Regions from separate parts of the Sphingobium sp. IP1 genome, predicted to be linked through region 1. Evidence: riboswitches for the same ligand, from Rfam matches in the RefSeq annotation. Region 1 holds a riboswitch; the other holds the start of a gene.
What was found. A riboswitch is a leader RNA that binds a small molecule or an ion and turns the genes downstream of it on or off. The one in region 1 is predicted to bind cobalamin.

Region 1 (6,794 bases):
AGGGCCGTGCCCATCATCACCGGTCGGTCGCCGAACAGGGCGAAGGCCCAGCCCCAGACGGCCAGATTGGCAATAACGAGCGCCGCGATCAGCGGCACGCTGCGTCGCCGAAGCGACGCCTGCAAAGGGGGGGCAGTCATGCGGTTTCTCCGATCAGGGGCCGTAGGGCGCGGGCGCGCCGACGGCGATTGCGGACGCGGCGCAGGTCGCGCCGCAACTTGGAAAGGCCCATCCATGTCCCGGTCCCGCAAACGAGCGTGACCATGGCGAGCAGCGGCAGGACGATCAGATCCCACCAGGGACGGGTGCGCAGCAGCGGGAAGTCGAGCCGGTGCAGCCCGTCCTGCAGCCAGCGGAAAGCGCGGCCATTGCGGTCGAAGGCGCGGATCAGGCGGCCCGATGCCGGATCGACATAGAGGCGTGTCGCCTGCTCATCGGCCAGGATGACGCGCCACACCGGCAGGGCGACGCTGGCCTTGTGACCATAATAATAAGCGTCTTCCTGCCGCAGCAGGTCGAGCGAGGCGATCGGCGGTCCATCCTGGAGCGCCGCACGCAGCCCCGCTTCCGACAAAGTGGCAGGCCGGCCAGCAGCGTCGAAGCGCTGCGCCTTGCCAGCCCGATCGATCGCCACCAGATGGACGGCACCGGCAAAGGGCACTGCTTCCAGCCGGACGATATCCGTCGGCAGGGCGGGCAGCGCCGCGATCGCCCGGCGCGCATCGCCCCAGGCGAAGTCACCGTTCAGCCGCTGGCGCTCCGTCATCATCGCCTCGCTGTCCAGCAGCCCCCAGGGATTCATCGACAGCAGCCCGCTCGCCACCCAGGCCAGCGTCACTATGCCGAAGAACAGCCCGGCCATATGGTGCCCCCACCACAGGCCGCGATAGGGCGATCCGATGCTGCCATCGCGACGGCGGCGCAGCCGGGCGATGCCGACCCACAGGCCGGTGATCGTCAGGAAACAGCCGATCAGCGAGGTCCAAATGACGACCTGGCTCCACAACGCACCATCCTGTCGCAGAATCGTGGGATAGAGCCAGTGCGGCACCGCGCCGAGCCAGCCCCAGAAGCGCTGGAAGCGGGTGGTCAGCTGCACCACCTCCCCGCTCTTGCCCGAAACATAGGCCTGCGTCCCGGCCGCATCGGCATAATCGACGCGATAGAGCGGCGCATTGCGGCGGAAGGTCTGGACCGTCCACTGGTCCATCTCCGTCTGCGCGACCTGCCCGACCGGGCCGGCAATGGCGCTGTTGCGGCCGAATTCGCGCGCGATCCTGTGGATATTTTGCGGATCGACCTGCTCGACCGGTTTCCCCGTCGCCCAGTCATGGGTGCCGGCGGAGACCCGCATCTGCGGGATGGTGCGCGTCGGATCGAGCGCCGGCGTCACCCGCAGCACAGGTCGCCCCGCCATCATCTCGATCCGGGCGGCGGACAGCATCATGGCGTCGGGCAATATCCCCGCCTGCCCGGCCGACAGCTTGAGGGGCGTGAGCCCCCCAAGCTGCGCGGCCGGTGTCAGGCGCGGATAGTCGACATAGAGCATCACGAAGCCGGACAGGCACCACAGCGTCATGACGGCGCCGATGATGATGCCCAGCCAGCGATGCAGCAGCAGGACCGGCCGCAACATGGTCAGAAGCTCAGGCCATAGCTGACCCGCAGCGTGCGCGGCACGCCCCGGTAGAAATAGAGGAAGCGGCTGTTGCTGCCGTCCAATACCCCTGCGTCGCTGACCGCCGAGCGATAGCCGGTGGAGGCATAGTCGCGGTCGAACAGATTCTCGACATTGACGCCGAACCGGTTGCGCCGCGCCTGGTCCAGCCACAGATGCGCGCCCGCATCGACCACGGCATAATTGCCATAGTTCATCCGGCCAAAGCCCGACGCGGTCGACCAGACATCGCCCACCCAATTGGCCGACAGATTGGCGCCGAAGCGGCCGGCTTCCGGCGCATAGACGATCGCGGCGCGGCCATATTGTTCCGGATTGCGATCGCGCTGCACCGAACTGCCCTGATTGCGGACGCGCGAATATGTGTAGCTAGCCGACAGGCCCCAGCCGCCGGTCAGGTCGGCGTTCAGCTCCAGCTCGGCGCCCCTGGCCCGCACCTTGTCGCTGACGTTGATATAGGTGCCTTCCGGAAAGGCCGGATCATCATAGGTCGTGTCGATCAGGTCGGTGATGCGCCGGTTGAAATAGGTCGCTTTCCACCGGATCGCCCCGCCGGCCAGCGCGCCGCCCAGCGCGGCGTTGAGGTTCAGGCTTTCCTCGGGCTTCAGGTTCGGGTTGCCGACCTCGCAACAGGGATCATTGCCATAAAGCTGCGAGGCGTCGGGCAGCACGAAGGAGGTGCCACCATTGGCCTCCACGAACAGCGCGTCGCTGACATCATAACGGCCCGAGACGTTCCAGATCGTCTTTTCCGATCCCTTCGCCTTGTTGTAGCGCAGGCCCGCCGCGATCCGCGCCTTGCTCGACAATTCGTCATTGGTGCGCAGCTGGAAGATGCCGGCATGGACCTGTTCGTCGGTCGGCGCGATCAGCAGGACGTCGTCGCGGCCATTGAAGCTCTGAAAATCATAGCCGATCAGCGTGTCGATGCCGCGCAGCATGTTGAGCTGCACCACCGCGCTGCCGCCATAATCCTGATAGCCCCAGAAGGTGCCGGCCGGGTAGATGACCTGCGGCGGGCCGGCGGGCACGGGGTTTCGGATCTGGACATAGGCGGTCTTCCAGTCGTGGAAATAGCCCTTGAGGAAGAATTGCACCCCATCCTCGCCGGTATAGTCGAGGCGCAGGCTGGCGATTTCCTCATTGCGGTCGTTGCGGCTTTCCTTGGTCCGCGTCGCGCTGATATTGTCGAGATCGGCCCTGGTATGCTGGTAGAGCGCATTGAGGCGCAGGTCCGGCGCGATATCATATTGATATTTGATGCCCGCCGACCAGAGATCATAACCGCGCGCGCGATCGGTGGCGCTGGGCTGCATCACGTCATAGGGACGATAGCCGTCCGACTGGCTGCGATTGGCCCAGACCACGAAGCGATGCTGGCCGATCGCGCCGCGAACATAGCCATCCAGGCTAGTGCCGGCAAAGCTGTCGAGGCTGGCATTGACTTGGCCGCCCAGATCATCGCTGAAGTCGCGGGTGACGACATTGATGACACCGGCCGCCGCCTGGGTGCCGTAGAACAGGCTTTCGCCGCCTTTCAGCACCTCGATCCGCTCGATCATGCTGGCGGCCATGGTGTCGTTGGGCGAGGTGCCGCCATAGAGGCGGTTGTTGAGGCGGATGCCGTCCATCGTCCACAGCACATCCTTGGTGCGCGAACCCTGCAGCGCGATGTCGACATAGCTGAACGGCCCGGACTGCGACCGGATGAACAGGCCCGGCACCGCTTCGAGCGCACGGGCGGTGTCGATCGCGGCGGCATCGCGGATCTGCGTGTCGGTGACGATCTCGATGGCATGGCCATAGCGCGACAGTTGCTGCGGCAGCGTCTCTTCCAGGCTGGTGCCGGTGACGACGATGCTGTCGCCTTCCCCTTCATCGGCAAATGCCGGCGATGCGATGGCAAGCGAAAGGGCCAGTGCGGCCCGCGAAACGATATTGGACTTCATTTATTCCCCCATCCGGCGCCGCGTTCGACGGGCGGGGGCAACCTTCACGAGCGGCACGCGCGCGAACGTCCGACACACGCGCCGGCCGGGCGCCCAAGGGCAACCGACGCGCGTCGTCGCAGCGGCCCCAGCCGCTCGTTCGTCGCTCAGACGGAAGTTACCGTGCCGCGGCCATCCCCTGGACCAAGGCAAGAGCGACCAGACGCCGGCAGGTCTCCTGGCTCACGGGTCATCGCTTGATGCACGGCCTTCCCAGGCCTCGCAGGATTTAGCGTCCGGCCCAGTGGCTGGCGGATCGGTCATTCTGCCGTCCGCACATATGCATCGCGCTCACCGCTTACAGTTGCAGGGACAGCTGCGGATTTGGACAGTCACCCGTCCGCACCGCATTCCCTATTAAGCCCCTTTCGGGACACCGGCGCGATCATGATCCCATGCCGTGCGGCGCAGGATCGGCGGGATCGATAATCGAATATCAGGCGGGCTGCAAGCGCCTCTCAGAACCAGGCGCGCAGGCCGATCACCAGGCTGGTGCCCGACGGCTTGTCGCCGGCGGCACGGGCATAATCGGCCGTGTCGCCCAGCTTGCGCTCCCAATTGACGCCGACATAGGGCGCGAATTCGCGAGCGATCTCGTAGCGCAGCCGCAGCCCCAGCTCGATATCGGACGGGCCGGCGCCGATCCCCAGTTCGGGCACATCCTGCGCCGCCAGATTGAACTCGGCGGCAGGCTGCAGGATCAGCCGCTGGGTGAGGCGCTGGTCATAGCTCGCCTCCAGCCGCAGATGGGCGTCGCCCCTAGTCGACAGGAAGGCTTCGGCCCCGACTTCGAACCAGTAGGGTGCCAGGCCATCGATGCCGATCACCGCATAGCTGCGGTCCGGCCCTTCGCCGAAATCGTGCCGCACGCCCGCCTGCAGGTTGAACCAGGGGTCGATCGCCCGGCTGTAGAGCGCCTGCACCTCGGCCCGTTCGAGCGATCCGCCGAACGTCCCTTCACCCTCGCTCTTGACCGCGAAACGGTTGATGTCGCCGCCGATCCAGCCCTCGCCCTCCCAGGCATAGCCATCCGCGCCCCTGCCGGCGCGATATTCCAGCCGATCGAGCATCCATTGCGAATAGGTCATGCCGCCGCCCTCCGCGATCATCGCCGCGCGGGCGCGGGCCATGGCGGCGGGATCATAGAGCGCGTCGGCGGCATGATCGGTCGGCACTGGCGGTGGCGCGCCTTGCGGGATCGCGGCGTCGGTGGTGGGCATATTGTGGCCCATCGCGCCATGGTCCATCTGGCTATGATCCATGGTCTGGGCCTGAACCGGCGCGGCGGCGGCGAGCATCAGAAGCGCGACACTCCTCATGCCGCGTCCTCCTCGTGGCGGACCGTCACCACCCGCATCATCCCGGCATGCATGTGCATCAGCATATGGCAGTGGAATGCCCAGTCGCCCAGCGCATCGGCGGTAAGGTCGAAGCTCAGCTTGCCGCCGGGCAGCACATTCACCGTATGCTTGCGCGGATTATGCGCCGCCTCGCCGGTCACCAGTTCAAAGAAATGGCCGTGCAGATGGATGGGATGGGGCATCATCGTGTCGTTGATCAGGGTCACCCGCACCCGTTCCATATGGCGGAAGGCGATCGGCTCCGCCCCTTCCGACAGCTTCACCCCGTCGAACGACCACATATAGCGTTCCATGTTCGCGGTCAGATGGATGTCGAGCGATCGGGTCGGGGTGCGCAGGTCGCTGTTCGGCGTCAGCGACCGCAGATCGGCATAGGTCAGCACGCGATGATCGACATGTTCCAGCCCCGTCGGCCGGTCGGCGGTGCGATCGGCCGGCATCGGCGACAGGGTGGCAACGCCCGGCCCCATTTTCACGCCCGGCGCGACCGACTTGTCGCGCATCTTCATGGCATGGCCGCTCATGGCGTCATTGGCCGGCTGGCTGAGGTCGATCACGCCACCGTGGCCCATATCCATGCCGCCCATGTCCATGCCCATGTCCTTCATGCCCAGCAGCGGCCGGGCGCGCCGGGCCGGCACGGGCGCGACCATGCCCAGCTGCGGCGCCAGCGTGGCGCGGACCAGGCCCGACCGATCGATCGCCTCGGCAATCAGGGCATAGGGCTTCGCCTCGCCGGGCTGGACGATCACGTCATAGGTTTCGGCAATGCCGATCTGAAACTCGTCAGTCTCGACCGGCTGGACATCCTGCCCGTCGCACTGGACGACGGTCATCGGCAGGCCGGGCAGGCGAACATTGAAATTGGTCATCGCCGACGCGTTGATGATGCGCAGCCGCACCCGCTCGCCCGGCGCGAACAGGCCGGTCCAGTTCTCGGCCGTGCCCATGCCGTTCACCAGATAGCTGTAGGTGGCGCCGGTAACGTCGGAAATATCGGTCGGGTCCATGCGCATCGCGCCCCAGTCGATCCGGTCCTTGAGACCCTGATCCTCCCCCGCCAGCAGCCCGCCCAGCGTCTGGCGCTGCATATTATAATAGCCGCCCATCTGCTTGAGCCGTTGCAGCAGCTTGTGCGGATGAACCGGGCTCCAGTCGGCGAGCAGGATCACATGTTCCCGGTCATAGGCCACCAGATCGGCACCGGCGGGATCGATGATGATCGGCCCGTAAAGGCCCATCGCCTCCTGCATGCCCGAATGGCTGTGATACCAGTAGGTGCCCGCCTGCCGCACCGGGAAGCGATAAGTGAAGGTTTCGCCCGGCGCGATGCCGGGGAAGCTGATGCCGGGCACGCCATCCATCTGGAAGGGCAGGATCAGCCCGTGCCAGTGGATCGAGCTATCCTCCTTCAGCCGATTGGTGACGGCGATGTTGACATGCTGCCCCTCGCGCAGGCGGATGAGCGGGGCGGGCGTGCCGCCATTGACGCTGATCGCATGGGCCGATCGGCCACCAGTCGAAAAATGCCCGTCGCCGATGCTGAGCGCGATCGTCTCGCCCGACAGCGCGCCCTGAGCGGCTCCATGCGTGCCGGTGGCGGCCCAGCCGGGCAGTGCCTGTGCCAGCGCCAGCGCGGCGCCGCCCCGGATCAGGCTGCGACGGTCGAGAGGGAGGGAGGGCTGATCGGTCATGCTGCTCTATACGCGCGCTGCGTCGCTTTCCCTCAACATCTCCTGCAATTGCCGGCGGGCGCGGTAGAGGCGG
Region 2 (4,770 bases), on a different contig from region 1:
ACGGCGGTGGCGCAGGCGCCGGTGCCGCAGGCGCGGGTCAGGCCGGCGCCGCGTTCCCAGACGATCAGGCGCAGATGCTGCGGGCCGACGACCTGCGCGAAATTCACGTTCACGCGGGCGGGGAAAAGCGGGTCATGCTCGATCAGCGGGCCGAGCCGTTCGAAATCGACCGCGTCCAGATCCTCGACGAAGAAGATCACATGCGGATTGCCGACATTGACGGCGGCCGGCGCGGGCAGGTCTTCCCAGCTGGCCGACATCGTCAGCGTGTCCATCGGATAAGCGAGCGGGATCGCGTCCCAGTCGAAGCGGGGCGCGCCCATGTCGACGCTGGCGCCGCCGTCCACGCTCTTGGCGTCGAGCAGCCCGGCCCTGGTCCGGATCAGCACATCCTTGCCAACGAACAGCGGCACGCAGCGGGTGGCATTGCCGCAAGCCTCCACTTCCGAACCGTCGGAATTGAAGATCAGCATCGACACGTCGGCCTGGTCGCCGGCTTGCGGGGAGCCGATGACGATCAATTGGTCGCAGCCGATGCCGGCATGGCGATCGGCAATGGCGCGGGCGCGCGCCTCCGTCATCGCGACCGGCGCCTGGCGCGCGTCGATCACGACGAAATCATTGCCCAGACCATGCATCTTGGAAAAGCGGCTCATCATGGCGCCGCATTTAGTGTGGCGGGGCAGAAAAGGCGAGTCTTGGCTGCGCGCACGCGCGTACGGCTATTGTACGGGAGTTCGGAAGGCGACGAGCATGGCGCGGACGAAGGGGATAGGACGGCCGTCATTATCCTTGCCGCTTTCCATCGTAAGAGCGCGGGCCTGGGTGCAGGCGACGTTGACAAGTTTGGCGTCGTTCTTGTCGGGCTTGATGCCCTGACAATGGGTGACATGCCCGTCAGTATCGATCTTAACGACGAGGCCGACGCTTTTTTCGCGCGCACCCTTGGGAAGCTTTTGGACCTGTATTTCCATGTCGACGGGCATCGTGATGCTTTGTGTCGTGGACGGCTGGCGCTGGCTGGGCAGAAACCATTCCATACGGGTCTGCCACTCACTATAGATGGGGGCGCCAGTTTCGTCGGTCGCTGGTCGGAATTTCGCACGCGCTGTGACGAGGGAGCAGGTCTTTTCGTTTAGCTCCGATGACAGTTGCGACTGGACGATATCGCAACGCACGACCCGCCCTTCCGGCGAAACAAGGATGACGAACCAGAGTATGCCTTCCTCGCCGCGCTTTCGGGCATCAGCCGGATAGTCACGAGCCGTCAGCCAACTGCGCCCGGTGTCGACCGGAGTCGAGTTGGCGAGAGCCGCCGCGAACATCAATCCGAACATGTCTATTATCCCCCCGCGGCTCCTGTTTCAGGGGCGGTGCGATAGGGCGAAATGATGACAAAACAATGTCTGGATCAGGCGCCCCCGCCGATGATTTCTGCATAGGCCGCCGGATCGACATTGGCGCCGGAGATGACGAGGGCGGTGGCGCCGTCAGTGGGCGGGGCGAGGCCGGCAAGCATGGCGGCGAGCGCCACCGCGCCGCCCGGTTCGACCACCAGCTTGAGCGTGGTGAAGGCGAAGCGCATTGCGTCGCGCACCTGATCGTCGCTGACGACGAGGCCGCCGGCGAGCAGGGCCTGGTTGATCGGGAAGGTCAGCGCGCCGGGGCTGGGGGCCAGCAGCGCGTCGCAGATGCTGCGCGCGTCGGGCGAGACGCTTTCGCGCACGCCGCTGGCGAGCGAGCGGGCGGTGTCGTCGAAGCCGGCGGGTTCGACCGCATAGACGGCGATGTCGGGGCGGGCGGCCTTGACCGCCGTCGCCGTGCCCGCTACCAGCCCGCCGCCGCCGCAGCAGACGAGAATCTGTGTGAGGTCGGCGCCGGCGGCCTGGGCCTGCTCCAATATTTCGAGGCCGATCGTGCCCTGGCCGGCGATAATGAAGGGATCGTCGAAGGACGGGACGAGGGTGGCGCCGCGTTCGGTGGCAAGGGCGGTGGCGATTGCCTCGCGGCTCTGGGTGAAGCGGTCATAGGGGACGACCTCAGCCCCCATCGCACGCGTGTTGGCGGTCTTGATCGCCGGGGCATCGGCCGGCATCACGATCGTTGCCGGGATACCGAGCAGGCGGGCAGCAAAGGCTACGCCCTGGGCATGATTGCCCGAGGACCAGGCGACGACGCCCGCCGCCCGTTCCGCTGCATCGAGGCGGGCGAGGCGGTTATAGGCGCCGCGGAACTTGAACGATCCGCTATGCTGGGCGCCCTCGAACTTCACCAGCACGCGCCGGCCGCAAAGATCGTTGAGCGCGGCATTCTCGATCAGCGGGGTGCGAACCGCCGCCGGTGCGATCAGCCGCGCGGCATCGGCGACGTCAGCGGCGGTGATGGCAAGCGAATCGGTCATGTCGGCTCCTTCGGTAAGAGGCCCCTGCATAGCCGCCCGCCGGCGCCGCGCAACGATCCGCCGGGGCGATCCTGGCCCGCTTGGCAGGGCCTGTGCTTTGGCTTATGGGGGCCGCGCGCCGGGGTGATCGAAAGCCCCGGACGCGCATGATCGCGCCGGTGCCCGCAAGGGCTGAAAACGGGAATGCGGTGCGGGGGGCGAAGCCCTTCCAAATCCGCGGCTGTCCCTGCAACTGTAAGCGGTGAGCGCGATGCGCAGGGTTCCCAGGCTCTTCAAAAAGGGGAGGGCCGGAACCGGCCACTGGACCGACAGGTCCGGGAAGGCTGGCGCATCGCTGCCCTGACCCGCGAGCCAGGAGACCTGCCGGCGTCTGGTCGCTCTTGCCCTGGCCCAGGGGATGGCCATGGCGCGGTGTTTCCGTCGAGCGACGCCCATGGCGGCCGGGGCCGCATCGGTGCGTGGGGCGGGGCGCTGGCGTCTTCCCGATCCCCATGCAGCGACCGCTTGTGCGGACGCCCCGGTTCCAAATCGACGGACGCCGGGGGACGATAAAATGAAGATGTTGGGGATTTCGCTGATCGCGCTGCTGGCCGCTACGCCGGCACTGGCCCAGGATGACGATATCGTCGTCACCGCTTCGGGCATCGCACAGCCGCGCGACGAGGTCGGCCAGGCGATCACGGTGATCGATGCCGACACGATCAGGACGCGCGAGGCGGTCGATGTCGTCGATCTGCTCGCCACCACGCCGGGCGTCCGCTTCAGCCGCAACGGCTCCACCGGCGGCGTCACCGGCGTGTCGCTGCGCGGCGCGGAGACGACCCAGACGCTGGTGCTGATCGACGGGGTCAAGGTGAATGACCCGAGCGGCATCGGCGACGGCTATGATTTCGGCCATCTGCTGACCGGCAATATCCGCCGGATCGAAGTGCTGCGCGGCTCCAACTCGGTGGTCTATGGCAGCCAGGCGATCGGCGGCGTGGTCAATGTGATGACCGGCGCGCCGAGCGAGGGCTTCGAGGTCAATGCCTCGGCCGACTATGGCTATAGCGACACGCTGAACGCGAAGGCCGATGTGTCGGGCACGCGCGGGGCGGTGTCGGGCGGCGTGGGCGTCGCCTATTTCAACACCGACGGCATTTCCTCGGTCGGCCGGTCGTTCGGCGGCGTGGAGAAGGATGGCTATGAGAATATCGCCACCAACGCCAAGCTGAAGATCGCCTTTTCCGACACGCTCAGCCTCGACCTGCGCGGTTACTATATCCATGCCGATCTCGACTATGACAGCTTCTTCGGCGCGCCGGCCGACAGCAGCGACGTCAGCAAGCTGGACCAATATGTCGGCTATGCCGGGATCAACCTGGCGCTGCTCGACGGCAAGCTGACCAACCGCGCCGCCGTCACCTGGATGCGCAACGATCGCGACTATTATTTCGTCCGGGGCACCGACCCGGACTATGGCTATTCGGGCACCAACCTGCGCTTCGAATATGAGGGCGTCTATGCCCCGGTCGACCAGGCCAAGCTGATCTTCGGCTATGAGCATGAGCGGCCGGACTATGAGTATTTCGGCTTTGGCGACATAGCGAGCGCGAAGGCGAATATCGACAGCGTCTATGCGCTGGCGGTGGTGAAGCCGCTCACCGGCCTCGCTGTCACCGGGGGCTTGCGCCATGACGATCATAGCCAGTTCGGCGGCGCGACCACCTTTGGCGCCAACGCCAATTACACGCCCAACGCCGGCGCGACCAATATCCGCCTTTCCTATGGCGAGGGGTTCAAGGCGCCGTCGCTCTATCAGCTCTACGACACCTATAGCGGCAACAGCGCGCTGCGGCCGGAGCGGTCGAAAAGCTATGATATCGGCTTCGACCAGAGCCTGGACGGGGACAAGGCGGTGCTGTCGCTGACGGCGTTCCGGCGCGATACCCGCAACCAGATCAACTATGATTATGCGACCTACACCTATGGCAATCTGGACCGGACCCGCGCCAAGGGCGTGGAGGCGACGCTGACGCTGAAGCCGGTCGAGGCGCTGACGGTGGCGGCCTCCTACAGCTATGTCGATGCGCGCGACCGGTCGGGCGGGGCCACCGACGGCAATCGCCTGCCGCGCCGCGCCGCCAATGCGGTCAGCCTGTCGGCCGACTATCTCTGGTCTTTCGGCCTGTCGACCGGCGCGACCCTGACCATGGTCGGCGACAGCTATGACGACACGGCCAACACCCGCCGGCTCGACGGCTATGGGCTGGCCGGGCTGCGCGCGTCCTTCCCCGTGGGCGACCATCTGGAAGTCTATGGCCGGATCGACAATCTGTTCGATGCGGATTACGCCACCGCCTATGGCTATGGCACCTATGGCCGGTCGG

Region 2: linked by a shared signal. The riboswitch ahead of CG471_RS21870 (TonB-dependent siderophore receptor) and the one ahead of CG471_RS16145 (TonB-dependent siderophore receptor) in region 1 are both predicted to bind cobalamin.

The regions. Positions count from the first base shown of each region.
Region 1 is NZ_NOIW01000045.1:8,471-15,264, reverse strand. Features, by position in the region: gene CG471_RS16155 (HoxN/HupN/NixA family nickel/cobalt transporter) at 1-140, opposite strand, end outside; gene CG471_RS16150 (peptidase) at 137-1,636, opposite strand; gene CG471_RS16145 (TonB-dependent siderophore receptor) at 1,639-3,627, opposite strand; cobalamin riboswitch at 3,817-4,062, opposite strand; gene CG471_RS16140 (copper resistance protein B) at 4,125-4,985, opposite strand; gene CG471_RS16135 (copper resistance system multicopper oxidase) at 4,982-6,721, opposite strand; gene CG471_RS16130 (RNA polymerase sigma factor) at 6,728-6,794, opposite strand, start outside.
Region 2 is NZ_NOIW01000082.1:126-4,895, reverse strand. Features, by position in the region: gene dapF (diaminopimelate epimerase) at 1-659, opposite strand, end outside; gene CG471_RS21880 (TonB family protein) at 723-1,337, opposite strand; gene CG471_RS21875 (threonine/serine dehydratase) at 1,412-2,401, opposite strand; cobalamin riboswitch at 2,541-2,784, shown strand; gene CG471_RS21870 (TonB-dependent siderophore receptor) at 2,955-4,770, shown strand, end outside.